Regions from separate parts of the Enterococcus sp. M-BR2 genome, predicted to be linked through region 2. Evidence: a T-box and tRNA genes for the amino acid it is inferred to sense, from the RefSeq annotation. Region 2 holds a T-box; the other regions hold tRNA genes.
The links. The T-box of region 2 lies ahead of leuS (leucine--tRNA ligase). A T-box ahead of a tRNA ligase gene usually reads a tRNA of that ligase, here a tRNA-Leu.
Positions count from the first base shown of each region.

Region 1: it has a tRNA-Leu gene. The T-box ahead of leuS (leucine--tRNA ligase) is inferred to sense a tRNA for this amino acid. The anticodon was not compared.
Region 3: it has a tRNA-Leu gene. The T-box ahead of leuS (leucine--tRNA ligase) is inferred to sense a tRNA for this amino acid. The anticodon was not compared.

Region 1 is NZ_CM152743.1:994,112-1,004,275, reverse strand. It holds gene AC1F25_RS04900 (histidine phosphatase family protein) at 1-650, opposite strand, end outside; gene AC1F25_RS04895 (MBL fold metallo-hydrolase) at 674-1,300, opposite strand; gene AC1F25_RS04890 (ATP-dependent DNA helicase) at 1,627-4,002, shown strand; gene AC1F25_RS04885 (YajQ family cyclic di-GMP-binding protein) at 4,027-4,518, opposite strand; gene AC1F25_RS04880 (YitT family protein) at 4,703-5,623, shown strand; gene AC1F25_RS04875 (metal-sulfur cluster assembly factor) at 5,775-6,119, shown strand; gene AC1F25_RS04870 (GNAT family N-acetyltransferase) at 6,308-6,808, opposite strand; gene AC1F25_RS04865 (hypothetical protein) at 7,106-8,602, shown strand; tRNA gene AC1F25_RS04860 (tRNA-Leu) at 8,624-8,707, shown strand; gene apf (aggregation-promoting factor) at 8,933-9,559, opposite strand; gene AC1F25_RS04850 (universal stress protein) at 9,894-10,164, shown strand, end outside.
Region 2 is NZ_CM152743.1:1,854,142-1,864,305, forward strand. It holds gene AC1F25_RS08970 (PTS cellobiose transporter subunit IIB) at 1-18, opposite strand, end outside; gene AC1F25_RS08975 (antibiotic biosynthesis monooxygenase family protein) at 186-479, shown strand; gene AC1F25_RS08980 (FUSC family protein) at 663-1,754, opposite strand; gene leuS (leucine--tRNA ligase) at 1,935-4,349, opposite strand; T-box leader at 4,494-4,700, opposite strand; gene AC1F25_RS08990 (muramidase family protein) at 4,770-6,776, opposite strand; gene AC1F25_RS08995 (phosphatase PAP2 family protein) at 7,145-7,801, shown strand; gene mnmL (tRNA modification radical SAM protein MnmL/YtqA) at 7,801-8,757, shown strand; gene mnmM (tRNA 5-(aminomethyl)-2-thiouridylate-methyltransferase MnmM) at 8,757-9,323, shown strand; gene AC1F25_RS09010 (ABC transporter ATP-binding protein) at 9,526-10,164, opposite strand, start outside.
Region 3 is NZ_CM152743.1:1,078,604-1,088,767, forward strand. It holds gene AC1F25_RS05240 (ATP-binding protein) at 1-1,531, shown strand, start outside; gene AC1F25_RS05245 (response regulator) at 1,506-2,222, shown strand; partial or broken gene AC1F25_RS05250 (2-hydroxyacid dehydrogenase) at 2,452-3,470, opposite strand; gene AC1F25_RS05255 (AEC family transporter) at 3,492-4,547, opposite strand; gene nagA (N-acetylglucosamine-6-phosphate deacetylase) at 4,767-5,915, opposite strand; gene AC1F25_RS05265 (helix-turn-helix domain-containing protein) at 5,991-6,827, opposite strand; gene AC1F25_RS05270 (pyridoxal phosphate-dependent aminotransferase) at 7,014-8,231, opposite strand; gene AC1F25_RS05275 (hypothetical protein) at 8,381-8,542, opposite strand; tRNA gene AC1F25_RS05280 (tRNA-Leu) at 8,679-8,762, shown strand; gene AC1F25_RS05285 (hypothetical protein) at 8,836-9,108, opposite strand; partial or broken gene AC1F25_RS05290 (DNA-directed RNA polymerase subunit omega) at 9,325-10,017, opposite strand.

The DNA.
Region 1 (10,164 bases), 860 kb from region 2:
TTGATACCAAGGATAGAAAATCGACCGTTTGCATAAGTAACCTTTGTTACACTGCCATTTAAAAGACCAGCACGAACAGGCTGTTTAGGATCGATCAGATTAAGCAAGAAGGCAATCGTCAAACCATGTGATACGACTAAAACATTTCCGCCGCCGTTTTTTTCGCAGTGATGGGCGATATCTTCAAATCCTGTCCACACACGATCTCGTAATGTTTCATAAGTTTCTGCCCATCCAGCCGTATCCAAATTGTATACAGCATTGGCAATTTGTTCAAAAGAAACTTCTGTGGTGAACATTTCATCATATGTTTTAAAATTCAATACGCGAGGGATCACACCCCACATTTCCATGTCATAGCCGCCTTCAAGAGACCCGAAGCACCATTCTCTGATCCGTTTCTCGATAAAATAAGGAATTTCTTTTCCCTTAGAATGTTCTCCTAGAATAATACGGGCAGTTTCGATCGCCCGACCACTGTCACTAGAATAAGCAAAAGAAAAGTCGACATCTTTTAACCCGCGCCCTAAATAATGGATGCCTTCTTGTCCTTGTTTTGTGAGTGGCGTATCACACCAGCCTTGTACGCGTTCGATTGTATTGAACATCGTTTTTCCATGCCGTACGATATAAAGTGTAGTTTCTGTCATTTTATTCTCCTCCTAAATCATTTTTAACGATTGAAAAAAGGATTTGTCCTTTTTTCCTGTTCAATCGTTGTTGCATCACCATGTCCTGGATAGACTGCAAATTCATCAGGTAAAACAAACAGCTGGGTCCGAATACTGTGAAGTAATTGTTCTAAATTTCCTGTATACAGATCGGTTCTACCGATACTTCCTCTAAATAGGGCGTCGCCAGAAACGACAAAATCATCAAAAATAAAGCTAACGCTTCCGATGGAGTGCCCTGGAGTAGGGACCACACGAAAAGACATGTTTCCTAAAGTATAAGTTTTCATTTCAAATTCATATTCTGCAGGCGAGACAATAATATCAGCAATATCATCATGTCGTCCGAGTCCAGAAAGGTTCAAAATCGGATCACCTAGCCATTTTTGTTCTAGTGGGCTGACATACACCGGGATTTGATAATATGCGCGTAAGGGTTCTACTGCACCAATATGATCATAGTGGGTATGGGTAAGTAAAATCGCTACCGGTTGTTGGTTTGTTTTTTTGATTTCTTGTTTGATTTGTTCCGCATCTTCTCCAGGGTCAATGATCAAAAGTGCTTCTTCGTTGTAGACCAAATAACAGTTTTCTTCAATCATTCCTGTTTTTAATCTTTCGATATGCATGTGCATTCCTCCTTGATAGCCAAAACTTCTTTCATCCATTAGTATAACGCATTCATTGCTAGGAAACAAAAACAGGTACTTATTTCTCTTTACTTATCTGAATTATCAGACTATATGAAAAGTATTTGGATATTCTAAAGAGAAGGAAAGTAAGTTTTCATAGCATTTTAATATGTCCTTGTTACATTAGACTCATCCAAAAATCCAAATTCTATATCCTATATCCCTGCCTAATCAGCAGGGTGTTTTTTTTATGCTTGAAAAGAGAGCTCTTTTTGCTAAACTAGGCTTTTTCAGGTAATCTTAGAGAGAAAGAGGTGGTGGAAATGATCAAACAGTCAAAAATATCTGTGCGGCACTTAGTAGAATTTATTTTGCGACGTGGAAGTATCGACAATCGTAAAAAAAGTAGCCATACTGCATTGGAAGGAGCAAGAATCCACCGCAAGCTCCAAAAAGATGCGGGAGAAGACTATGAAAAAGAAGTTTTTTTAAAAACAACAGTTCCATTAGATGAATATCACCTGATCGTTGAAGGCCGTGCAGACGGTATTTTCAAAAGAGACGGTATTTATTATATAGATGAAATCAAAACCTCCGAACCACGATTTGAAGATTTAGAACCAGAACAAGTGGAACTTTTCTTTCATCAAGCAAGGGTATACGCCTATATCTATAGTCAAGAGCATGATTTACAAGAAATAAATCTGCAGTTGACTTACTTTCAGACGGCAGAAGAAGTGATTACGAGAAAGGTCGAACATCAGACAAGAGAGCAGTTAGAAATTTTTTTTAAAAAACTGACTGAAGATTATAAAGAATGGCTTGTTTTTCAAGAAAACTGGCGTACTGTACGCAATGCCTCTTTGATGGCTTTGAAATTTCCCCATGATGAGTATAGGAAAGGCCAGCGTGAACTAGCAGTAGCTGCTTATAAAACAATCCGTACGAAACAGAAATTGTTTGTAGAAGCACCTACCGGAACTGGAAAAACAATCTCTACGTTATTCCCCGCTTTGAAAGCTGTAGGGGAAGAAGAGGGAGAAAAGATTTTTTATCTAACGGCCAAAACAATAACTAGACAAGTAGCTGAAGATGCCATGACAGCATTAAAAGATACTGGAGCTGAAATAAAAAGTGTCACTTTGACGGCTAAAGATAAGATCTGCTTTTTAGATGAGACGACCTGTAATCCAGATCAGTGCCCGTATGCCAATGGTTATTACAATCGTATCAACGAAGGATTATGGGATCTTTTGAATCATGAGAATCAGATCACTCGAGAAGTCATCGAAACTTATGCAAGGAAGCATACACTTTGTCCTTTCGAACTATCATTAGATGTCAGTATCTGGTGCGACGTGATCATTGGGGATTACAATTATTTGTTTGATCCCACTGTTTATTTAAGACGTTTTTTTGAAGATGAAAAAAACGAGGATTATCTGTTTTTGATTGATGAGGCACATAATTTGGTGAATCGTTCCCGAGAGATGTATTCGGCAGAACTATCTTATGAAAAAACGAAACGAAGTAAGGAAGCTATACCAAAGGAATTCAAAAAACTCCATCGTCGTTTCAACAAACTATTGAAAGAATTTGATTCGATCCGAGAAATAGCAAAAGAAGATCATTGGGATTATCATCATCAAAAAGCACCGGCTGAATCTTTAGTAAAGGCAGGTTATCAATTAAGCGAAAAAATCAAAGAATGGCTAGCAGAATTTCCTGAGCATCCATCACAAGAACAATTGCTTCCTTATTATTTTGATTTGCTTCATTTTTTGAAGGTCAGTGAATTTTATGATGATCACTATGAAACAACGGTCGAAAAAACGTATCGCGATCTGATAGTAAAAGAGTTTTGTATTGATCCAAGCTTGTTTCTTGAGCATTCGTTGGATAAAGGAAGAAGCAGTATCCTTTTTTCTGCGAGTTTTTCACCCCTATCTTATTATCAGGAAACACTGGGCGGACAAAAAAGTCTCGCTTACAAACTGCCGAGTCCTTTTCCAGAAGGAAACCAGCAAGTTTTCATCGCAAATTACTTAGAGACGACTTATCGAAAAAGGAAACAAAGTCTGGCACAATTAGTTGAGACAATCCATGCTTTTGCTGATGGAAAGGTCGGAAATTATTTCGTTTTCTTTCCTTCTTATCAATATTTAGACCTTGCGGCGGAAGCATTCAAACAGCAATATCCTGACAGCGATGTGCTGATTCAAGAAACGGACATGAATGAAGAAGAACGCGAACGATTTTTAGCAAAATTCCAAGCAGATCCCGATGAAACATTGATAGGATTTTGTGTACTTGGTGGGATTTTTTCAGAAGGAATCGATTTGAGAGGGAACCGATTGATCGGCAGTATGATTGTAGGTGTAGGTTTGCCGCAGATGAATCATGAGCAGGAACTGATCAAATCATATTATGATGAGAAGGAACACCTTGGATTTGCTTACGCTTATCAGCTTCCTGGAATGAACAAAGTCTTGCAAGCTGGTGGTCGAGTGATTCGTGGCATGGCGGATCAAGGAATCGTAGTATTGGCAGATCAACGATTTGCTCGTTTTTCTTATCGACGTTTATTCCCACAACATTGGCAAACAGCAAGAGAAGTACGAAGTGTTGGAGAATTGGAAGAAGGAATACAGCGTTTTTGGTCATCCAAAGAAGCAGTAAATCAAAAAAACGAGGGATGACAGATGTCAGCCTCGTTTTTTTCATTAACGATAGTTAGTGAATTGCAACTCGATTGGTAAGTCAAGTTTACGTAATAAAGCAATCACAGCTTGAAGATCATCACGGTTTTTACCTGTCACTCTAATCTGATCTTCTTGGATTTGTGCTTTTACTTTCAGTTTTTCATTTTTGATAGCTGTAGTGATTTTTTTCGCGTTTTCACGATCGATTCCGTTGACAAGATCGGCAGTTTGACGAGCTTTGCCACCTAGCGCGTGTTCCGATTCGGAAAAATGGATATTTTTGATTGGCACATTTCTTTTGATCAACTTACCAAATAATACATCTTTGATCTGTTCGATTTTGAAATCATCATCGCTCAAGACAACTAGATTGCTGTTCTCTAATTTGATTTCTACCGTAGAATCCTTGAAGTCAAATCGATTAGTCAATTCTTTTGTTGTTTGCTGAATCGCATTTTTTACTTCTTCTGTATTGACTTCTGATACAATGTCGAAGCTAGCATCTTTTGCCATAAGAACCCTCCTGATATACGTATAAGTTTACTATACATCTATCTTATCATAGGAATGGGGCAGATTCTTACTTGTTTGCTAAAATTCTTCTCATTTGAGTTCGAAGTATTTTATTTTAATAGATAAACTGTTATTCTTACATTTGGAATAACAAAGTAGAGGAGAGGTGCTTGTGAGCAAAATTATGACTGCGTATCATAAAAATGAAAGATTAAAAAAAATAGTGGTTATTTTGATAACCGGATTGACCGCTGCGGTCGCTTTAAATTATTTTTTGATTCCAGCCAATGTCTTTTCTGCAGGGATGAATGGGATCGCTCAAATCATTTCCTCGCTTTTATATGAATGGTTTCATATCAAGGTAGACACAGGAACATTTATTTTTATTTTGAATATCCCTGTGTTTGTATTAGGGTTCCTCAAAGTAGGAAAACGAGCAACGATCCTTAGTTTTGTGAACGTTGTATGCGTATCAGTGATGACGATGCTACTTCCAGTCGGACAGATCACTGATAATATTTTGATGAATGCCTTAGTAGGCGGTGTTTTATTAGGTCTTGGCGTAGGGTTATCTTTAAAAATGGGCTTTACAACTGGGGGAATGGACATCATCTCTCTTGTGCTTTCACAAACAACTGGAAAAACAGTCGGAAATTACATGCTGATTCTAAATGGGATCATTGTAGTCATCGCAGGCTTCTTCTTTAACTGGGAAAGTGCCTTGTATACGATTATTTCCATTTATGCAATGACTCAAGTGATTGATGCCATCCATACGAGTCATCAAAAAGTAACAGCGATGATCGTGACCGTCAAACCGGAAGAGGTAACAGAAGAACTAGCGAAACGGATGGTACGTGGAATGACATTGCTTCCGTCTGTCGGTGGCTATTCAAAAAAACAAGGAAATATGATCATGATGGTCATCACCCGCTATGAAATGTATGATCTTGATCAGATCGTTCATGAAATCGACGACGATGCATTTATCAATATTTTACCAACTCATTCAGTATTTGGCCGATTTGCAAATGAAAACGAACAAAAAATGTATCGAACAACAGGTGTGTTGCCAGAAATAAAAAATCGTTCACAAAAAAAATGAGGAATCAGTTTTATTTAGAATGAATTTAATGTATCCCATCTAATAAGGACATTTTATAAATTTAAACGAGAATCTTCCTTCTAAATTCTCATTTACAAGTAGTTAAAAAAAGAGTATGATAAATAAAAATCGTGTTAAGGAGTGTCGTACGATGAGCGAAGCAAACCAAGAACGGTCTGCGCAAGAAATAGAACTGATCAAAGAACGTATTCTTGCTGCCTTGGAAATGGTGATCGATCCTGAATTAGGAATCGATATTGTCAACTTAGGCTTGATTTATGATATAGAATTCAATCCTGAAAACGGAGAAACAGTCATCAAAATGACGCTAACAACTATGGGCTGTCCACTAGCCGATATTTTAACAGAATCTATCCATGACGCATTGAAAGAAGTACCAGAAGTAACGAAAGCAGAAGTAAAACTTGTCTGGTATCCCGCATGGACGACCGATAAGATGAGCCGTTATGCACGGATTGCGTTGGGGATTCGATAGGGATCTTGACTGACTAGCTATGAGAAGCAAATAGTAAAAACAAAAAACCTTTTATCCTTTCTAGAAGAAAAGAGATAAGAGGTTTTTTTGTTTATAAAATTTTGTCTGCTATATTAGAAGTTAATCAAATAAATGTGTTCTATTGATAAAGGACATTCAAATCTCTTTTCTTTTGCCATCCATATTTTTTACATCAATTTGATTTTCGTATAGTATTCTTTCTCATCTTCACGATAAATCGTGGCCCCATTTTTTTGCTGCGCCTTAAGACTGCCAAGATTTTTTTTATTTACAGACAAAAGTGCCTCATCGATGCCGATTTTTTTTGCCTCTTGTAGTACTAATGCTAAACCTTGTGTTGCATATCCTTTTTTACGATAGTCAGGGGAGATGCCGTAACCGATATGGCCAGCGCCGTTTCTTAATGATTCGTTCAGTTTATGGCGCAGATTAAAAATTCCTACATACTCATGTCCATCATTTTCCAAAATAAAGACGGTTGCGGGAACGTAATTCTCAGGAAGATCAATACCTAAAGAAGTGTTTTCGCATTTTTTTACATAATCTAAAAATTCAGCAAGTGTATAGCCATAAGCACTGTTGATAAATCCATTCTCGTTTGGTCCGAAGCTAGTTTGCAGCCGATAAGCTTTCTCCAAATCTGCTTCCCATAGTTTGATCAATTTCATCGAATCCGCCTCTTCCTAAGTAAACATATTTTTTCTACTATAGCACTATTTTGGCGAATAGCCATTCTTATTTTTATTTTTTTGTGATGTATCGTATTAAGAATAATTTAACAAAATAAATGATTGCAGATTTTTGTTATTTATTGTATTGTTTTTATAATAGATGAATCCTCGTTATCTTTTAAAAATGATCTTATTGATTGATATTGAAAGTTCAAGATAAATTGAATTTTTAATAAATGTGTTATTTTTAAAGTTTTTTCGTCCGTTGCTTATGATCACTAGAAAGGAGATCTCGTGAACTACTTTAGCGGTTATAAAAGAATTCCAGAAGGATGGCGGCAAACAGAAGCAAAAAATGATCAGTATCAAAACGAAAGAAGAAGACAGTTGTTGGAGAAAATGCAGCAAAAACAGCTGAATCGAGAGAAAAAGAAGAACAAAGAAACGAAGAAAAAGCAGCAAAATAAAATAGCTACCGATCCCAGAATCGTTCGTTTAAACAATGAAATGAATCAATTGAAGCAAGAATTGAGTAAAGCAAAAAAACAAGTAGCTACTGTGAGCAAGAAAAGAAGAGAGGACAAGAAACACATCAGAGAGCTGTCACAGCAACTCGAACGACAGCACCAACAAGCAAAAGTAGAAAAAGAAGAGATGAGACAAAAAGCCATCGAACAGCAGAGGAAAACAGAACTATTGTATCAAAAATTAGAAGAAGTGGGCTGGGATACAGATAATCACGCACTTCAGGAACTCCAAAAACGTAACCAGATCATCATTTATTTGCTGCAAAAAAATAGCCAAATGCAACATTATCTAGAGAGCATACATAAAGCGTCAGGTTTATTAAAGAAAAGAAATGATCGACTGAACAAGAAATTAGAAAAGCTTTCAAATAGAAATGCTACGTATCTGAAAATCATGGAGAAGAAAAAACAAGAACTGCAACAGTTGTATAAAGTCAACCAGCGACAAACAGAACAATTAGCAAAGAAAAAACAAAATCTGATCCATGCATTGATCCAACAGTTAGATACCCAATCATTTTATAAGTTCAATCAGCTGAACAAGCTGTTCAATAGGTATCAATGGATCTTTGAACAACAAGCGAATAATTTGCAGTATCAAGAAACAAATATTTTTTATGGTTTTGTAGAAATAGAAGAGGACAACATTTATTTCTATGAGGTCAATACGGAGCAAAGAAGACCACTGATAGTAGAAGAGAGCTTTAAACGCAAAGATCTTTTAACAGATGGCATAGCAGTACGAGTACATCAAAAAATAGTAGACGGTCCAGTATATCTAAGGTATTGCTATCCTATCGTTGAACAGAATAAGTCAAAAAGAAGAAGCGACAAATATCTAAAGAGAACAAGACAAAAATCTAAACAGTCAAGTAAAAAGCAATTGAGCATAGACGCTGAAAAGTGGGCATCATCACTCAAAATTGCTGTGATCGGGAACAAACAAATAAAAGGATTCGTAAAAGGATTGCAGAAATATGTAGAAACTGTCGAAAGAATCGATGCATATGAGTACGGGGAGAAAGCACTATTTGAAAGAATTCGTGCTGTTGACTATGTCTATGTTTGCATCGACAGCGTCCCGCATCATGTGACCAATTTTCTGAAAAGTGAAATTGAGCTTATGGAAAAAACAGAATTTTTTTATCGCCCTTCAATAGATGATGGAGTTATTCGGATGAACTATTTGTATTGGTTGCAAGAGGGAAAACGCGTAGAGATAAAAAAGAACAAAAAATATGTTCTTGACAAAAAACAAATGTAATCCTAAACTAGAACATATGATGCGGCTATGGCGGAATTGGCAGACGCGCTAGCTTCAGGCGCTAGTGAGGGCGACCTCGTGGAAGTTCGAATCTTCTTAGCCGCATAATTTTTATATATACTGAGAAAAGATGTCGAGGGAGAGATCCCATCGGTATTTTTTTATAAAATCTGATATAAAATAGATTTCGGTAAGAAAGTCATAGAAGTAATAGATGAGCAAAAAACTCGCTCTAATGTGACAAAACAACTCAAAAAGAGGCCATGCGATGTATTCTTTCGCATGGCCTCTTCCTATTTTGAATGTGTTTAAACGTTCAAATAATGAATCTTAGTACCAACCGTTTGCTTCCCAGAATGCTTTCGCAGCTTCCCAAGAACCATAACGTGAAGCAACATATTGTTCTGCCACTTTTTCTTGGTTCGCAGCAGAGTAATCACCATTCAAGTAAGAAGAATCTAATTGGTAACGTCCGATGTAACGTCCGTTCGTTGCTGTGTAAGAACCGCTTGATTCTTTTTGTGCGATCCATTCTTTTGCAGCATTCGTGCTTGTTGCCGTTGTTTCTGTTGTAGCAGATTGTGTTTCAGCAACAGGGGCTGCTTGTGTTTCCGTTTGAACCGTTTCTTGTACAACAGGTTGTTCAGCTTGAACAGGTTCAGCTTGGACTGGTGCTTCTTGAACGGCTGCTTGAGGTTCAGCAGCTGCTTGTGTAGAGCCTTCTGTTGGAATCGTTAATTGTTGTCCTGAGTAGATCAGGTTAATGTCAGAAATTGAATTTGATTCTGCAATGGCATTGATCAAGGAGTTGTCACCAACGTATTTTTGAGAAATCGTTGATAGAGTATCACCTGATTGAACGGTATAAGCTTCGTCCGCATGAGCAGTCGTTCCCATGAAGAATGCAGCACCGGCAGCCAAAGTTGTTCCAAAAAGTAAAGTTTTAAGTGATGTCATGAAAAATCTCCTTTATTCGTTAAAAAGTTTTATTTGTTGTGTTCAACGAGGAATACTTTAACACGTGAAAATATTTCATAGGTAAAAGAAGCATGACAATTTATGACAAATCCACGTTTTTTGTAACAGAATGATGTTCATCTCATGTGAAAAATGATGAGGAAATTCACATAATGCAGAAATAATAGGTTTAGAACAAGAGTTCTGATGAGAACAGAAATGTATAAATAACTTGAAAAAAATTGCTATTAATCATCATTTTATTTACACATTGCGTATATTTTTTGTATTTTTGCTTGAGATGTTACAATAAAAGAAAAAGGAGGCGGTTCCAATGAGTAAGAGATACCAGAACATCATGGTAGCAGTTGACGGATCAAGACAATCGATCAAAGCGTTCGCTGAAGCCCTTGACTTAGCAAAGGACAATGAAGCCCACTTATTTATCGTGTCAATCATCAACAAAGTTGAGCTGACCCATAGTGCCTATGCCTTTTCAAAAATCTATGCAGATGAAAAACAAACAACAGAAGTAGCCATGCTGAAAAAAATCAATGATGCCAAAGAGTTCGGTATTGCTGAGATCCATGCAATAGTTGAAACTG
Region 2 (10,164 bases):
AATCAATGCTTTTTTCATAAATCAATCACTCCTTTTATTTTTATAAATCAAGCATAACTTGTAAGCGTTTTCTATTCAAAATATATATTTCCGTAGCATTACGGAAAAAATGTGTATCATATCTTGAATAATAATTTCTGGCACCGTGATATACTAGTGATAGAATTTTTTCAGGAGGGGATTTAGTGAGTATCACAGTGAATATTTTGTATACAAGTACAAATGGACAAGCCAGAAAATTTGCAGAAGAAATGGTCGAAAGAAACATTGTCAAAGCGATTCGCGCAGAAGAAGGAAACGAGAAATATGACTATTACTTTCCACTAGAAGATCCAGAATCTCTTTTACTGATCGACCGTTGGAAAGATGAAGAAGCAATCGAAAAGCATCACAAATCCGAAATGATGGCCCAAATAAACGAACTCCGTAAAAAGTATAAATTAAAAATGAAAGTCGAACGTTTCACTGATCTACCTTAAAACAATGAAGTTGTGACAGACATGGTCAGTTTCAAGAAACAAGAAGGAATTTACGAAAATTGCTACTCAAATTTTTGTAAAATTTGGGTTCATTTTTCAAAGAAGATACTTCTGGAACACCGTTTATTCGTAAAAAGAGGCTGTGACAAAAGTCTTGTCACAGCCCCTTCTTCACTTTTTTCATTATTTTTTAGTGGAACTTACCAAAGGATTCACTTCATGTTTTTCTCTTATTTTTCGGATAAGTATTTCAGTCAACCCAATATACATGACCCCTAGACATACCCCAAGAACATTCTCAAAGATACGGATTGACACTGCTCCTGGAACCCCGAATAAACTGGCAGTGATTGCCAAAGCACCAAAACAATTAAAAACTGTTTTATATCTATAGGTAGAACAAACACCTAAAGCTAGACCACCTAATATACCGACCCAGTTAAAAGGAATAAATTGGCTGATACCAATAAATAAAGCACATCCAATCAATGACCCAATGATTCGGTCTACTGCTCGTTCTTTGAAACCAATCGACATCAATCCATAGCTAGATACAATAGAAGAAAATGCAAACCCTGCCCACATCAATCGCTGAAAAGGGACATACTCTCCTGCAACAATCAAAAAGCTAATGCCAAATGCATAGATGAGCATCCAAATTTTTTCCTGCGAATACATGCCTTTCAAAAAAATCTCTTTAAACAAGCTTTTGTCTTTGTTCTTTTCTCGATGTTTTCTGTAAAGGAGAACTGAAAACCAACAAAAAAACAAAAACAATAAGCTACTTGTTTGTGTAAAGAAATTCTTGTTCAACGAATCTTTAGGTAACGAATAAACAATAAAGAGATATGAAAAGCCGTACAAAGAAGCATTCCCCATTTTGGGATCACTAGCGGTTGCCATTAATATGCTGCTTAGTAAAACAAAATGAATCAACATGCCCATAGCTGACCATTTGATCAGTTGGACATAAGGCGCTGTTAATAGTGAGAGCATAACGATGGCTAAACTAATGATCGAATGAGAAATCTTATAACCAAAATCAACAAAACGAATACTCATCAACATACAGAATAAAACCACCGCGTATGGTTTATGCGTCGATTCAAACAATGTTGTAATGAAAATAATAAAACAAATGGCAAACAATACGATGAATAATGATCGTAAAAACAATGAACAAATATACATACACTTTTCTTTTTTAGAAGCTGCTTCTCGTATTTTTTGTTTTAAAATAAACGGATCTAGTTGTAGAGACTGATAAAAATTCACCTGTTGTCGTCCTTTCTTTTACTTTTATTTCAATATTTTTTACAGTCAACTATGACAGGTTGTAAATACTATGGAACATCATATGGCGTTGTTATTTTCTTGTCAACTATTTTCTCTATTCATGTTTTTTTACAAAAAAACAGCTGACAGAGATTCTGCCAACTGCTTTTATCAGGTTATTTAATTAGCAACGATATTGACTAACTTATTTGGTACCGCAATAACTTTTCTGACTGTTTTGCCTTCGATATATTCTTGCACTGTTTCATTGGCTAATGCTACTTTTTCTAGCTCATCTTTCCCTAAGTCTCGGGGAACATTGCTTTTCGCACGAACTTTACCGTTTACTTGGAAAACAACTTCTACTTCGTCTTCCACAAGTGCTGCTTCGTCATATGTTGGCCATGGTGCGTAAGAAATACCACCTTCATTTCCAAGGATAGACCATAGTTCTTCACCCATGTGAGGAGCAATCGGTGCGAGTAGTTGAACAAATCCTTCGATATATTCATAAGGCAGAGCGTCCACTTTATAGGCTTCATTGATAAAGACCATCAATTGGGAGATTGCTGTATTGAAATGAAGATTTTCATAGTCTTCTGTCACTTTTTTTACTGTTTGATGGTATACTTTATCAAGTTTGCCGTCGTTCAATGTAGTGATACGGTCACGCATTTTATTGTTTTCATCAACAATCAAACGCCATACACGATCTAAGAATTTACGGCTTCCTTCTAAGCCATTTTCGCTCCAAGCAATCGAAGCGTCTAATGGTCCCATGAACATTTCGTACATGCGCAGTGTATCTGCACCGTAAGTTTCAACCACATCATCAGGATTGACTACATTACCGCGAGATTTTGACATTTTTTCGTTGTTTTCGCCTAAGATCATTCCTTGATTGTATAGTTTTTGGAATGGTTCTTTTGTAGGAACAACACCGATATCGTATAAGAACTTATGCCAGAATCGTGCATATAGTAAATGAAGCACCGCATGTTCTGCTCCACCAATGTAGATGTCAACTGGTAGCCAACGCTTCAACTTTTCATAATCTGCTAGCTCTTTTTTGTTATGAGGGTCGATATAACGCAGGTAATACCATGAGCTTCCTGCCCATTGTGGCATTGTATTCGTTTCGCGACGGCCTTTTTTACCTGTTACAGGATCAACGACATTGACCCACTCCTCAATATTTGCTAATGGAGATTCTCCAGTACCGCTTGGCTTGATATTTTTTGTCTTAGGCAAACGTAATGGTAACTCTTCTTCTGGGACAGCTGTGACTGTTCCGTCTTCCCAGTGGATGATTGGGATTGGTTCGCCCCAGTAACGTTGACGGGAGAATAGCCAGTCACGTAAGCGATAGCTGACTTCTTTTTTCCCTACGCCATTTTCTTCTAGCCATTCATTCATTTTGTCGATTGCTTCTTGTTTGTTCATACCGTCTAGAAATTCAGAGTTGATGTGCGTACCATCTTCTGTGTAAGCAGCTTTTTGAACATCTCCACCTTCGATAACTGGAAGAATCTCTAGTCCGAAAGTTTGAGCGAATTCAAAGTCACGTTCATCATGTGCTGGAACAGCCATGATAGCTCCTGTGCCGTAAGAAGCTAATACATAATCAGCGATCCAGATTGGGATTTCTTTGCCATTGACTGGATTGATTGCGTAAGCACCAGTAAATACTCCTGTTTTTTCTTTTGCAAGATCTGTTCTCTTCAGATCTGATTTTTTCGCTGTCTCTTCGATATAAGCTTCTACAGCAGCTTTTTGTTCAGGGGTCGTAATTTCTCTAACAAGATCTAGTTCAGGTGCAAGAACCGAGTAAGTTGCACCGAATAAAGTATCTGGTCGTGTCGTAAACACGGTATAGGATTTATCCGTACCAGCCACTTTAAATTCAATATTTGCTCCCACTGAACGACCGATCCAATTTCTTTGCATTTCCTTGATGCTTTCTGGCCAGTCAACTAGTTCTAGATCATCCAATAAGCGATCGGCATAAGCAGTGATTTTCAACATCCATTGGCGCATTGGTTTTCTGACTACGTCATAGCCACCACGTTCACTTTTTCCATCGATCACTTCTTCATTTGAAATAACTGTTCCTAATTCAGGTACCCAGTTTACCGCTACTTCTGCTTCATAAGCCAGGCCTTTTTCATAAAGCTTTGTAAAGATCCATTGTGTCCATTTGTAATACTCTGGATCAGTTGTATTCACTTCGCGATTCCAGTCATAACTAAATCCTAAAGAATTGATTTGGCGTCGGAATGTTTCGATATTTTTTTGGGTAAATTCAGCCGGATCGTTTCCTGTATCTAACGCATATTGCTCTGCAGGTAGGCCGAATGCATCCCACCCCATTGGATGCAGTACGTTGTATCCTTGACTTCTTTTCACACGGGAAAGGATATCCGTTGCCGTATAACCTTCAGGATGCCCTACATGGAGCCCTTGTCCGGATGGATAGGGAAACATATCCAGTGCATAAAATTTTGGTTTTTCAGGATCATCATGGGTGTTGAAGGTATTCGTTTTTGCCCAGTATTTTTGCCATTTTTTCTCAATTTCTTTATGATTGTAACTCATTTTCTGTCCTCCTGTTCTATTAAAAACGCTTGTTTCTATTATAGCGAAAAAACCGGCAGAATCTGTTTCTTTTTGTTTTCTTTTACTTTGTTTTCTCAAACTTCACAAAAGAAATAAAAAAATCCTATAAAAAGATTGCTCTTTTTATAGGACGTAATCTACGCGGTACCACCTATTTTTACCTTAATGAAAAGGCCTCGAACGTTGTAACGGCCGTCACCGCCACCTGCTTACTCGAATATTCAGCAAGGGCAACTCAAAGGCGAGTTCAAAAGCATCCGTGCACATTCTCACCAACCATGTGCTCTCTGAAACTTCAGTCTTTTTACTACTTCCTTTTCAAGTGTTGTCATATTTAAGTAGCCTTATAGTAACAAATATTTTTGTGGAATTCAATCGTTATTTCTTTGAACAGCTATTTTATTTAGCTACAATCAATGTTTGACCTGGATAAATAAAGTTGTTTTTGATATTGTTCCATTCGATTAGTTGAGCCATTGTAATACCATGGCTGTCAGCAACGCCCCAAACAGATTCTCCAGATTTCACAGTATAGGTTTTCGAACCAGCAGGTGATTGTTGGTTTGTTGTTTGAGACGAGCCTTTCTTCACGATCACTTGTTGTCCTGGATAGATGAAATTATTTTTGATATTATTCCATTCGATCAACTGATCCATCGTGATATGATGTTTGTTCGCTACGCTCCAAACTGACTCGCCTGCTTTCACGGTATACATCGTATTGCCAGAGGATGATGTACTTGTTGTAGCTGACGTATTCGGTGTATTTGGTTTCGCTGCCGAAGTAGTTGAACCTGTATTGGTATTTGTTGAATTGCCGCCTTTAACGATCAATTGCTGTCCTGGGTAAATAAAGTTGTTTTTGATATTATTCCATTCGATCAGCTGATTCATCGTGATGCCGTTTTTATTTGCTACGCTCCAAACAGATTCACCCGCCTTGACTGTATAAGTGCCTTGAGACGAACTGCTGCCAGTATTAGCTGAACTGCTGTTATTTGTATTGGCTGACGAACCTGTATTACTTGATGCGCTGTTTGTTGACCCACTGTTTGAAACAGTCAGTTGTTGTCCTGGATAAATAAAGTTATTTTGGATGTTGTTCCATTGGATCAGTTGAGCCATCGTAATTCCATATTTGTTGGAGACACTCCAAACAGAGTCTCCGGCTTTCACTGTGTATTTCGTTCCTGAAGCCGTATTAGAAGAACTTGAGTTAGACGAATTTGAACCACTTGTGTTGCCAGTATTTGCTCCAGTATTAGAAGAACCGCCATTTGATACGATCAGCTGTTGTCCTGGATAAACAAAATTATTCTTGATATTGTTCCATTCAATCAATTGAGCCATCGTAATTCCGTGATCATTTGAGATCTTCCAAACAGAATCGCCAGATTGAACAGTATATTTCGCCCCAGTTGTTTGTCCTCCATTTGATGTACCAGCATTTCCTGAAGAATTGGTATTGTTACCAGAATTATTCGTCGAAGAGCCATTTTCTTGGCTACCCTTGATCGTTAGTTTTTGTCCTGGATAAATGAAATTGTTTTGGATATTGTTCCATTGAATCAATTGGTCCATTGTAATACCGAATTTATTGGAGATTCCCCAAACAGAATCGCCAGATTGAACAGTATAAGTGGTCGAAGTTGCTGAACCTGAGTTTGTATTACCAGAATTACTTGAACCGCTAGTACTACCTGTACTTCCAGTATTATTACCACCTGTAGTGGCTCCACCGCCCGCGTTTCCGCTAGCTGGTGTATCATATTGGGTCAATCCGTAAGTCGTGATGATATTATTTAATTTGCTTGCATAACCAGGGTCTGTTGCATAACGACCTGTCAAACAAGCTGTCGCATCTGTATAGGATCTCGTGTTGCTCTTCCAAGTACCGGCATAGTAATAACCGTTGCCAAATGAAGTATTTCTAAGTACATAGGCATTGTCATTGAACGATTCAGCAAAAGAAGGATATTGTCGGAAAGGCTCCTTTTTATTTACCCATTGATTATTTAAAAATTCAAGCGTATCCATGTAGACGGTTTGTCCTTGATAGCTGCCTTTTATCCCAAAAAGATTATAATAAGGTGCTTGCGATAACGCACTACTGCCCCAACCACTTTCTACAACTGCTTGTGCGATCATCACTGATGCATACAAATCGTTGGCTTGAGCAATTGGCTGCGCATAAGTAGCAATTTCTGTGATAAATGCCGCTGTATTGATTCTTGCGCCGAACTGAACAGGTGTTTCATCCGCTTGAACAGGAACCGGCTGTACTAATGGAGCAGCGACAGAACAGCCTACCATCGCAGTTCCCACGATTGCTGCCCCTCGTTTTGCTTTTCGAAAACGTTTAGTCTGTTCTAAACGTCTCCGTTCTTTTCTTGCAATGTTTTCCATCTTCTATCCTCCAACTTCAATTTATCTATTATTAATAATTATAACTTCTCTTAATATTTATTAAAAGTTATTTAAGAGCTTTGTTGTTTTTTGTAATCATATTGTAATTTACCGTAATGAACAACTTCTGTTCATTTTCAAGTTCTTCCTACATCTATGTTCTTATTTACAAGGATTTCGATAAACACTGATTTTATTTTCCTAACATTTCATTTGTATTACCAAAAAATGTCTTTCCGATTACAGTTATTTTTTTATAAGAATATTGGTTATTCAAAGAGGGATCATACACTGGTTTTATCTCTTTACCGTTTTTTTCACTGGACCAAAAATGCTATAATAAGTCATTGCTTCAAAGGAGGAATTGTATGAAATATAAAACATCATTTCAGGTGACTGGCAGCTTCTTTCTTGTCCTGTTTTTTATTTTGGGCTGGATCGTAAAGTTCCATCTGTCGTGGCTTTCTGGTTTCGATCAGTGGTTTACAGACATTGTCAGAGCTTCTTATCCTAATCTGAACAGCTACCAACTCTTTATGACTAAATTCGGTAATCCTCTTACCGTCATCATTTTATTTGCTTGTACGGCTTTATGGATGTGGTATAAGAAAAAAAGGGCAGGAACAGTTTGGTTCGTTTCTGGATTTATTGTAATTGCTGGAATCATCAACCCGTTGATCAAACTATTTTTCATGCGAGAGCGCCCTTCATTGACACACTTAGTGGTTGAAACAAGTTACAGTTTCCCTAGTGGACATGCAGCAGGCAGTATGATTCTTTACGGCTCCTTCCTATTTCTGCTGCCAGCTTTTGTTCAAAAAAGAACCTTACGTACATTGCTTCAATTGCTGATGGTGTTTATTATAGTAAGTGTTGGGATAAGCCGCATTTATCTGGGTGTTCATTTTCCTACTGATATCATCGGCGGCTACTTACTCAGTCTTTCTTGGCTGTGCCTGACTTATCCAGTGTATAGAGAAAAAAGAAAACAAATAGATAACTCTTACAGAAAGAAGGACTTTTAATGACTTTTCCTTATTCAGAAGGAAATAAAAGATATCATTCTTGGAATTATGCTTTACGAAATGAGTTTGGCGGGAAAATTTTCAAGGTGCCGATTGATGGAGGGTTCGACTGCCCGAATCGAGATGGGACTGTTGCCCATGGCGGTTGTACTTTTTGCAGTGTATCTGGTTCGGGTGATATGATTGTTGCACCTGAAGATCCACTTCCAATCCAATTCCAGAAAGAAATCGACATGATGCATCAAAAATGGCCTCATGTCCAACAATACATCGTTTATTTCCAAAATTTTACAAACACCCATGCGCCAGTTGAGATAATCAAAGAACGATTTGAGCAAGTAGTCAATTTACCAGGTGTCGTAGGATTATCAGTCGGTACACGACCGGATTGTCTGCCAGATGAAGTAGTTGATTACCTTGCTGAACTGAACGAGCGAATGTATTTATGGGTAGAACTTGGATTGCAAACAACTTTTGAAGAAACTTCAAAGCTGATCAACCGTGCACATGATTATCAAACTTATTTAGATGGCGTGGCTAAATTACGCAAACATAATATCCGTGTTTGTACGCATTTGATCAACGGATTACCAGGCGAAAGTTTAGAGATGATGAAAGAAAATGTCAGACGCACTATTTTAGATTCCGATATCCAAGGAATCAAGCTCCATTTGATGCATCTGATGCGCAAAACGAGAATGTTGCGAGACTATCATGAAGGTCGACTTCAATTAATGAGTCGTCCTGACTATGTCAATGTCATTTGCGACCAGCTGGAAATGATACCAAAAGAGATCATCATCCATCGTTTGACAGGGGATGCGCCGTGGGATTCCTTGATTGGACCAATGTGGAGCTTAAAAAAATGGGAAGTCTTGAATGCAATTGATGAAGAACTTCTTCGCAGAGATAGCTTCCAAGGAAAATATGATGTACGGAAAAAGGTGAGTGTCTGATGTTGCAAACTGCTTTGCATTTCAGCCATACATTACTGCAAGAAATCTTGCAACCAGGAGATCACGTCGTAGATGCAACGATGGGCAATGGCCACGATACGGTTTTTCTAGCAGAACACATCGGAAAAACTGGTCATGTCTATAGTTTCGATATCCAGCAACAAGCAATCGATGCTACTCGTGAAAAGCTAGAACAGCATCAGTTAGAAGAACGTGTCTCATTGTTTCTACAAGGCCACGAAACGTTAGGAGAAGTGATAGCTGAACAACAAGATCTCAAAGCAGGGATCTTCAATCTAGGGTATCTCCCAAAAAGTGATAAAGCAATCATCACTATGCCAGAGACTACACGCACAGCTATGGAAGAAATATTGAAACGACTTGTGCCTCGCGGACGATTGATCCTTGTTGTCTACTATGGTCATGAAGGCGGAGAAAAAGAACTGGATATGGTTGATTCTTTTTGTTCCAAACTGCCACAGGAAACATATAATGTGCTGAATTATCGGTTTATCAACCAAAAGAACCAGCCGCCTATTTTATATTGTATTGAGAAAAAAAGATAAATAAAAAACGCAAAACATAAATGATATGTTTTGCGTTTTTTTCTCTAATACTCAGGTTAGAGCGTTGATTTCACAACCTCTTTATTCACGGTGCTCAAAAGCTTGCATCTGCGGTAATAAATCCAACCAAATCAAAAACATGAGAAGCTGTTTTTGATTGGCTGTTCTTATTACCGCAGATGCAAGCTTTTTCACAACCTCTTTATTCAAATACAAATTGATTATGATAAAGTTCCGCATAAAATCCATTTTCTGCTAATAATTCGTGATGACTGCCTTCTTCAATGACTTCCCCATCACGCAAGACAACGATTCTATCTGCATTCAAGATCGTTTTCAGCCGGTGAGCAATCACAAAGCTGGTTCTTCCTTTGATGGCTTCATCCATTGCTTTTTGGATTCTTGCTTCTGTTACCGTGTCTACATTACTTGTTGCTTCATCCAAAATCAATAAAGATGGATTTGTAATGATCGTTCGAGCAATACTGATCAACTGCTTTTGACCTGTACTGAACAAATTGTTTTCTTCGGATATCTCTGTATCATACCCTTTTTCTAACGTCATGATAAAGTCGTGAATGTTCGCTTGTTTTGCTGCATTGATGATTTCTTCATCTGAAGCATCTGGTTTACCGAATGTGATATTGTCTTTGATGGTGCCAGAGAACAAGACGGATTCTTGCAAAACGATTCCTACATGTCTACGTAATGCATCTAGATCATACTCTCGGATATCTATTCCATCGATTACTACTGACCCATCATTGACATCGTAAAAACGATTCAACAGATTCATGATCGTCGTTTTCCCAGATCCGGTTGGTCCAACAAGAGCAACCAT
Region 3 (10,164 bases), 780 kb from region 2:
TATTCTTTCGATGAACCGATCGAGTGTGTCAGATAGAATCTCTAGTATCGCTAAAATCGTTGCCAGCGATAAACTCATCCAAAAAAAGCTTCAGACTGGTGATCCGACACATGTGATTCAAGGAATCACAAATGAAATCATGGTAGCATCGAATTTAGATTTTATTGTTGTCATGGACCCTGAAGGCATTCGATATTCTCATGCAGACCCAAGTTACATCGGTCTTCCTTTCTCAAGTCATGAAGATGTGAAAAAAGTGATTGGAGGACAAGAATTTTTCTCTGAAAAAGAAGGAATGTTAGGGTTCGGCTTCCGTTATTTCGTCCCTATTTATTATGATCAAGAGATTATTGGTGCAGTTTGTGTTGGCTTGACGAACAACACGATCGACAATCAGGTCAAAGATGGACAAAAAATGATTGTTTTTTCATTGATCATCGGGCTTATCGTAGGCATCATAGGCGCCGTTTTTCTTGCCCAAAAAATGAAAAAAGTACTGCTTGGACTTGAACCGCAAGAAATAGCGGAACAGTTAAGCGAAAAAACGATTATCGAAAATGAAGTAGATGAAGGAATACTGGCCATCTCTTCTGATAAAACTATCCTCTTGATCAATACACCTGCAAAAAATATTTTCTATCAAACAAAACGGCTGTCGGATTTCGAAGTAGGAAAAAAAATCAGCGATAATCTATATGACGTATTGTTTAAAGAGACAATCGATCATCAAACGACTGTTCGGACTCAATCCATGTATTTAAATGGGATAGAAACTATTTCTAGCGTTACACCTCTTTTTAGCAATGACCGTTTTTTAGGAGCAGTCGCAACTTTACGAAATCGATCAGAAGTAATGAAATTAATGGAGGAGCTCGGAGGGACGAAACAATATATAAACTCTATGAGAGCCCAAACTCATGAATTTATGAATAAACTTCACGTCATTTCTGGCTTGATTGACTTGAAGAAGTATGAAGAAGTCACCCATTTTATCCAACAGCTAAATCAAAATTATAAAAAAGAGATCGGTCAAGTCTCAAATCTGATCAAAGTCCCTGCGATTGCCGGTTTTTTATTAGGCAAAATAAATGAAGCCAAAGAACAATCTGTTGAAATGTTGTTAGAAAGCGATTCTTTTATCCCTAAAATGGAGATGGACGACTCCATCCATTCACTTTTGCAAGTGTTAGGGAACTTACTTGATAATGCTAAAGAAGCCGTACTTCAAATGCCTGAAAGAAACGGACAGGTTCGGCTCCATTTAAACTATGACACAGAAGCGGAAGTATTCATCGTGACCGTCTGCGATGACGGTGTCGGAATATCAGAAGAAATCTCAGAAAAAATATTTACGCTAGGTTTTTCGACGAAAGGAATCAATCGTGGATATGGGTTGAATATCATCCATTCAATTGTCAAACGTCACGGTGGGATCTTAGAATTTTCCAAACAAGCAAATGGCGGTACAATCGTCTATCTAGAATTACCAAAAAAGGAAGATCAAAATGATGACAAATGTCTTAATAATTGAAGATGATCCAATGGTTGCAGAATTGAATCGTACGTTTGTGGAAAGTATACCTAATATGAACGTAATCGAAAGTTTCAGAAATGTAGAAGAAGGAAAAAAATATTTCAGACAAAAAAACGCAGATCTGCTGTTGCTTGATGTATATATGCCTGGCGAAAGTGGTATCCATTTTTTATCTTGGCTGAGACAGCAAGGAAATGATATCCCAGTGATCTTGATAACCGCTGCAGATGATATCGAAACCATAAAAAATGTGATTCGATATGGTGCCTTAGATTATTTGATCAAACCCTTCACTTTGCAACGTTTCCAGTTGGCGATTGAAAAATACCTTGCTTTCTCTCAGACGATCCAAACGACTGAAAAAGCAGATCAGAAATTGATCGATCAAGTATTCAACCATACTACTCCCATTCACGAAGCACCTTCATTCATTGATTTGCCTAAAGGTCTGTCAAAACTGACTTTAAAAAAAATCTGTGCATCTATCCTAAAAGCAGAGACTATTTTTTCAACAAAAGAACTGGCTCAAAAAAGTGCACTTTCACGTATCTCCGTCAAGAAATATTTAAATTTTTTGGTGGAACAAGATATACTGAATGAAAGAATCAGATATTTGGAGATTGGCCGACCACTAACCTGTTATGAATTGACAAAGAAGGGGCGGAAAAAACTCACGGATTATTGTTGAGTCATCGAGTTATCTAATACTAAATAAAGGCTGTGACAAAAGTCTTGTCACAGCCTTTTTTCCGAATAAACGGTGTTCAAAAGCTTGCATCTACGGCACTAATCCCAATCAGATGAAAAATATAGAGTGCTATTTTTATCTGATTGTTCTTACTGCTTGATGCAGAGCAGCTTTTTCACAACCTCTATTTTTAAACATATTAGTATTAGTGATGAGTGCCCATGTTTCCTTACTTTAATTGACGCGCTTTAGGAAGAGATACCTCATTTTTCGTTTTTCCAGTTTCTATTATTTCGTGGAAGTTCTCGAAGCTTGTCGAAATCATATTTGACAATGCCTCATCTGTATTTGAACCTACATGAGGGGTTATAAGAACTCTAGGGTATAATTCTACTAGTTGCTGGATAGCAGGATCTGGAATCGTCTCCCATGGCTTGAAGGATCGGAAAAAGACATCTGTTTCATTTGCAAAAACATCGGTTGCAAAACCAGCTAAATGATTGCTTTTCAAAGCTCTTAAAATAGCTTCATTATCTTGAAGCTCTCCACGAGCTGTATTGATCAAGATACTGCCTCTTTTCATTTGAGCCAAAAATCCTTCATTGATCATTTGATCGTTTTACCTGGGATGTGAGGTACATGGATACTGACGATATCGCTTTTTGCTAACAATTCTTCGAGTGAGTGAAACGTCAATACTTTTTTAGCAGCTTCTGTCTGATGGATATCATAACCGATTACTTTGGCTCCTAGCCCCTTAAACAAAACCGCTTCCGTCAATCCTATTCTGCCTGTTCCTATGATACCTACTGTGCAATTTCTGATTTCACGGCTAAACATTTGTTCATCTACTCGAAAATCTTTGAAAGATGTTCGGATCGTCGTATACGCTGTATTTCTCAAAAGCATCATGGCAAAAGTCAAAGATAATTCTGCTATAGCATTTGGCGAATATGATGGTACACGGGCTACTGTCATACCAAAATCAGCTGCCGCTTGTAGATTGATATGATTGACTCCCACAGTTCGGGTAAAAACATAGCGAATCCCATATTTCTGCATTTTTGCAAGATTGATCTCATCTGCTATACAATTTCCTCTCAGCAGTACAGCGTCATGGGCCTTAGCTGATTCAATATTGTCATGCGTCAGTAGTTCTTCATAAAGACTCAGTTCATAATGGTAAACATTCAATTGCTCAAAAAAATCGATCTCATTCGGACGAACACCATAACATGCGATTCTCATACTTTCCTCCTCCATTTCCTATTAAAACAAACCTATGCCGTGAATCATTTGCAATACAACGATCCATACAGGTGTCAGTACTACAGCAAAAATAGTTGACCGTAAGGATGCATTAGAGGCTAAAAGTGCCTCCCTATCAAAACTGATAGCATAGGCTGCTGCCACAGTTGCGGCTGGTGTAGCCATCATAATAACAATCGTTGCCAGTGCTTCAAAATTGACCGGTAGAATATTTGTTGCCGTCAAAACTGCTAAAATCACGATATTCAACGCAGGTACAAATACCACTTTGACTAAACTGTAATACCATGATGTTTTTTCAGAAGCAGCTTTTTTGAAACTTACTTCACCTAATGTTGCGCCGATTGCTAGCCATGCCAATGGCGAACTTAAACCAGCTAAATAATCCATTGGCTGAAATAGCCAAGGTGCTGTCTGGTCAATTCGCAAAAACGCTACTTGGCTTATCTCTCCTTCTGCACCTGTGATTGACACTTGTGGAAGATATCCTTGGAAAAGCCAAATGAAAAGGCCGGCAAAAGTAGCGATGATGATTGGATTAACGAACATCGCTTTGATATTTTTGGCTTCCATCTTCAAGCCACTCATTTTTATGTATCCATAAGAATACAAAAAGATCCGATAACCAATGTTGAAAATTGAGGAATACATCACGCCGACCGGTCCATAAATCGCACTGACGATTGGTGTCCCGAAAAAGGTCGTAGAACCAAAGATTGTCAGGACACGCAACGTTGATTGCTTATCCCCTTTATAACTTAAGAAAAAAGGTCTTGAAACTAGAATAAGAATAATATAAATAACTAACCCCCAAATCAACACATTAATTCCTTGCATCAAGAGTTCTGTATTGATATCTTGCATGAAAGCTCGAAATGCAAGTGCTGGTAGAGCCACTGTTAAGACAACTTTCGATAGGATTTTTCCAACAGATCCAGAAAAAATTTCCTTTTTTCTACAAATAAACCCTAATAATATAATAAAAACTGTTGAAGTAATTGCACTAACAATCGACATATCCGTCAAAGTCGATCGGAAAATATCAAATAAGTTCATCTTTCCCCTCCTATTTTTGTTCATTTTTTCACAATAAAAAATGCTTTTATTTAGCTAATACGTATTAACATTTTTTATTTTATCTTTATATTGTTAACTATTGAACAATAAGGAATTAAAGAAACTTTTGAAACTTATGTAAAGTGATATTCATTAGAACACAAAAAAACCTTAAAACCAAACTTGAGAAGTTTCGTTTTAAGGTTATCTTGGATTATATTATGCGTGGAAGCGTTCCACACCATCTAGATAAGTTGCTTCCAATGTCATATCAGGGTTCAATACGATAAAGTCTGCGTCGCGTCCTTGAGCGATTTTTCCACATGTGTCATCGATTTTACAGCTGATTGCTGGAATCAGACTAGCCATCATGACTGCTTGCTCTGGTGTTGCAAGTCCCCAATCCACGACATTCTTAATTGCTTCTTTCAATTTCAAGATACTTCCAGCTAAGTTGCCAGATTCCAAACGTGCCGTTCCTTCTTTTACTACTACCGGAAATTCACCTAAATTGTAATTTCCATCAGGCATCCCACCGGCCATCATACAGTCTGTAATTAAAGCAACATGCTCATGTCCTGCTTTTTCCATTAGAATTCCTGCCGCATTTGGATGTACATGATGTCCGTCACAAATCAATTCAGAAAAGACATGTTCTAAAGATAATAACGCACCTACCATACCTGGTTCGCGATGATTCAATCCGCGCATCCCATTGAAAGCATGGACAAACACGCTGGCACCTGCTTCAACAGCTTTTTGCGCTTCTTCTAGCGTAGCGTTACTGTGCCCTAGAGAAACAACTACTCCTTCTTCAGTCACTTGTTTGACAAACTCTTCTACACCTTGACGTTCCGGTGCTAAAGCAATTTTTTTGATCAAACCGCCTGAAGCTTCTTGCCATTCATGGAAAGTATCCAAATCAGGATCACCGAAATAACTTGGGTTTTGTGCCCCTTTGTGTTCTTCTGTGAAGAAAGGACCTTCAAAATAGATTCCTTTGATTTTAGCTCCTGGTGCTTCCTGATACATTTTGCCGATTGTCTCAGCTACATCTTTTAAACGTTCTTTGCTTGACGTCAATGTTGTTGGTAAAAATGAAGTCACTCCACAAGATAATAGACCTTCAGACATCACTTTGATACCTTCTGCATCGTTGTCCATTACATCATGATTCATATAGCCGTGAATATGTGTATCTACCAAACCAGGAGCAATCCATTTGCCGCTTTGGTCAATGATATTGACTTCTCCCTCAGGTAGTTCTTTGGTGTATTCACCAAAAAGCCCATCGGTAATTTCAAGATAGCCTGCATTTTTGACGCCTGACGCTAAAAAGAATTTGTCAGCATAGATAAAAGTTCTCATTCTATTCTCTCCCTTTGTTTTTCTACCTCTAAAGTACTCTTATTTAGAGAAGAAGTCAAGAATGGTCTACACCATTTATAGATTTTTTGAAATTTGTTTCACAGCTTGTGCCAATCCTTCATAAAATGCTGCTCTTTCTGGTTCTTCTTTACGCTTATATATCAAGCTCTTAAGCACAAATAAATCATTGAGATAATAGTAACTATTTTTCTCTTGAGCCCAATAGATCCCTTGGTTCACCTGCTCTAGTGCTTCGTCAATTTCATTTTGATGGAATAAGAAATTTCCATAATTATAAAAAATTTGCGAAAATTCACTTTTTGATCGTTCATCAGCTGATTGATGCAGCAGTTGGATGCTTCGACTCAAATAGTAGCGGGCTTCAGCAGTTTTTCCTGCCACACCATATATTTTTCCGATACAACTAATCAGTTGTATTTCTGTGTCAGAAACATGGATTCTTTCTTTTTGGCTAGAGTAGCTTAATGCTTCTTTTAAATAATAAAGAGACTGAGAAATATTTTGACGCAACGTGAATTCACAAACACCGAGATAATAATAATATCGTTGAAAGTCAGTTGCTTGATACAGATTCTCAGAAATATCAGAAGATTTTAGTACTTGTTCTAACTTGCGATAATCACGTTTTTGGAAACAACTATCCAACAGTTCAAATAATTTATCGTTTGTCCGAGTAGTTTTTCGAGAGAGATTCATCACATGATCAATCGTTACTCCTAGCCGTTGACAAATCTGCATCATCACCAATACATTTGGCAGTTCCTCATTATTTTCGATCCGGCTTAGTACACTTTGTGAACAAATATCTTGCGAAAGCATCTTTTGCGTCATTTTTTGTTCTTTTCGAATCTCTTTAATGATCGTGCCAAAGGACTCGATTAACGTTTCCATAAGTATCCTCCCCAAAATATGCGTATTCGCATTCTATCCGTATTTTACTTTAGGAAGTCGCAAACTTCAAGAAAAGACTTGCAACTAAATAATATGACTTTAGTTATTTAAGAGATCTCCATTAGAAAGAGAGCCTCAGTATATTTGTCTGTGGCTCTCTTTCTGGAAAATTTGCTTTTTTTAAAGTCACTTTTGTCGATATGTCGCTAAAAATTCTCTCATTTTCTTAGCGGTTTGTTTCAAATCATCCATTTTAGGAAGATAGACGATCCGAAAATGATCTGGTTGGTTCCAATTGAATCCGCCACCGTGCACGAGCAGAATATGATGTTCATGTAAAAAGTCCAAGACGAATTTTTCATCATCCAAAATATTGAATCGTTTTGTATCGATTTTAGGGAATATATAAAAAGCAGCTTTTGGTTTTACAGCTGAAAGACCAGGAATATCATTGATTGCATTATAGATATATTCTCTTTGCTCATAGATCCTTCCGCCTGGCAGGAGCAGCTCATCAACACTTTGATAACCGCCCAGCGCCGTTTGGATGATTTGCTGAGACAAGACGTTAGAACACAAACGCATGGAAGACAACATATTCAGCCCTTCTATATAGCCTTTGACGTGTGATTTATCTCCGCTTAGGACCATCCAGCCGACTCGAAAGCCTGCCACACGATGAGACTTAGATAGACCATTCAGCGTAACAACGAACAAATCAGGCGCTAATGTAGCAATCGGAATATGTTCTAGGCCATCCATCACTAAGCGGTCATAGATTTCATCAGAATAAATAATCAGGTTGTTTTGCCGGGCTACTTCAACTATTTCTTCTAATAATTCTTTTGAATAAAGTGCCCCAGTAGGATTATTAGGATTGATGATGACGATCGCTTTTGTCCGACTCGTTATTTTTGATTTGATATCATCAATATCAGGATACCATTCTGCCTCTTCATCGCAAATATAATGAACAGGTGTACCTCCAGCTAAAGCAATCGAGGCAGTCCACAACGGATAGTCTGGCATTGGAACCAGTACTTCATCTCCATTATCTAGCAACCCTTGCATACACATCGTGATCAGTTCGCTGACTCCGTTTCCGGTATAGATATCATTGATCGTCACATTCGGAAAATGTTTCAGTTGGCAATATTGCTCAATTGCTTTTCTAGCAGAAAAAATTCCCTTGGAGTCTGAGTAGCCTTCCGAATCACGAGCATTCATGATCAAATCACGAATGACTTCGTTTGGTGCCTCGAATCCAAAAGGTGCGGGATTTCCTGTATTCAATTTTAAAATACTGATGCCCTCTTCTTGCATACGCTCTGCTTCTTCTAGAACAGGACCGCGAACGTCGTAACTAACACCTTCTAATTTGTTGGATTTTTCAAATTCTCTCATCACTTAGCCAATCCCTCATTTCAAAAAGTTAGAACTTTCCAAATTTTTTGTTATTTACTATTTCAATATCATACTCCATCCTAGAAAAATTTGCCACTTATTTAGGAAAAACATAAGTATCGAAAAAAACGCAGAGAAGCGCTGAGAACTTACTGGTCATGATAGTCATTCCATAGATTTGCTGCCCAATCCATTGCAATCCCACAAATAATTCCCAGCATCAACCCAAATAGAAAACGGCCAAATGCAAGGCCAATCAATATGCCTAGGATCATCCCCAGTCCTGAAAATTCTCCGTCATATTTCTCCATCTTCATAAGACCTCCCACTTTTTGAGCTTGACAACTATGTAAAACCCCGCTATCATTATTGTGTTATTATTTATGCAGACGTGATGGAACGGCAGACATGCCACTTTCTATTAGTAGGTCTGTAGTTTTATATCAGGCAGATGTGTTGGAATTGGCAGACAAGCATGATTGAGGGTCATGTGAGCGTTAGCTCGTGTGGGTTCGAGTCCCATCATCTGCATTTTTCTTTCAAAACAAGCGGCTAGGACATTTTTGTCTCAGCCGCTTTTCTTTTTCTCGTTCATTCTTTCATCTTATTGGACCTTTTTTCTTGGGTATAGACTTTTCTCATATTCTACCACAATTTTTGGTTTTCCTAACACATGATAAGATCTCACAACGAATTGCTTTCTATTATTGTAATATCCTGTAACAACTAGTTTCATCCCTTCGTCTACTTCAGCTAGGAAGTTCAAACTATGGGAAGCAATCAAACAATTGACCTCATTTAAGCTAAAACGAATCAGTGGTCTGGCGCTGACCTGCAACGTACGGATTTTATCTACTGTTCCATATTTTTTCTCCATTGCCTTCACCTCATCACCATTATACGAACATACATTCCTTTTTGTAAAGAGGAAACACTTTTTATCTTGTAATTTTTTGTCCAGCTATTTTTCTTAAAGAACATATAACTTTTAACTTTTCTTACAACGATGAAGGACCACTTATTAACAAAAAAGCGGCAACAGCATAAATTGCTGTCGCCGCATTGCTGATCAAGGGTTACTTATCATAAAAGATTATTTACTCAAATGTTCTTCAACGATTTGTTGAGATTTATCAGCTGTATCTTCCACTTCGCCTTTTGCTTTTTCTAACTTTTGAATATATTGTTTCAAACTTGTGTTTTCAGCAGTTGCTTCGTCTAATTTTTTTTGCGTATCTGCTAACTGAGTTTCTAAATTTTCTTTTTCTTGTGTCAGTGTTGCGATTTTTTGGTTCAAACCATTCACAGTATTTTGTAATTCTGAAAGTTTTGCTTGTGCTTCTTGTAGTCTTGCAGTCCAATTTGCATTCAATCAATTGATTTCATCATTTTTTTGGTTGATTTCGTCTAGTTTCGCATTGATTTCATTTTGTTTGCTTTGTAGTTGTGCATCCTTGCTGACTAAATGGCTTTCTAAGTTTTGTTTTTCTGCTGCCAATTGATTTTTTTGGTTTTCTAATTCATTTACTTTTGCTTGGTATTCTTGGACATCTGCCTTTGAATCTTGCAATGTCTGTTCTTTTTGTGCTAGTTGTGCGGTAAGATCTGTAATCGTTTGCTCTTTATCTGTCAACGTATGGTCAAGCTGTGTCAGATTCTCATTGATTGTATCGATATCTGTCTCTCCACCCCACAAAATAATTTCATTTGCGTAACGCGTGCCTGTAAAGCCAATTAGACATAAAAATGCAACCACAATCCCACCAACAATAATTTTCTTTTTCATTATGTAGCTCCTTCATTTAATCTTTTTACACACTAAAAGTAAGTGATTTCACATGCAATGTCAAGCACTTTTAAATTACGATTGTAATTTTAATAGAAACGCTATTAAATTCTCATTTAATCTTCCTTTTTTTGTATCTGAAAAAAC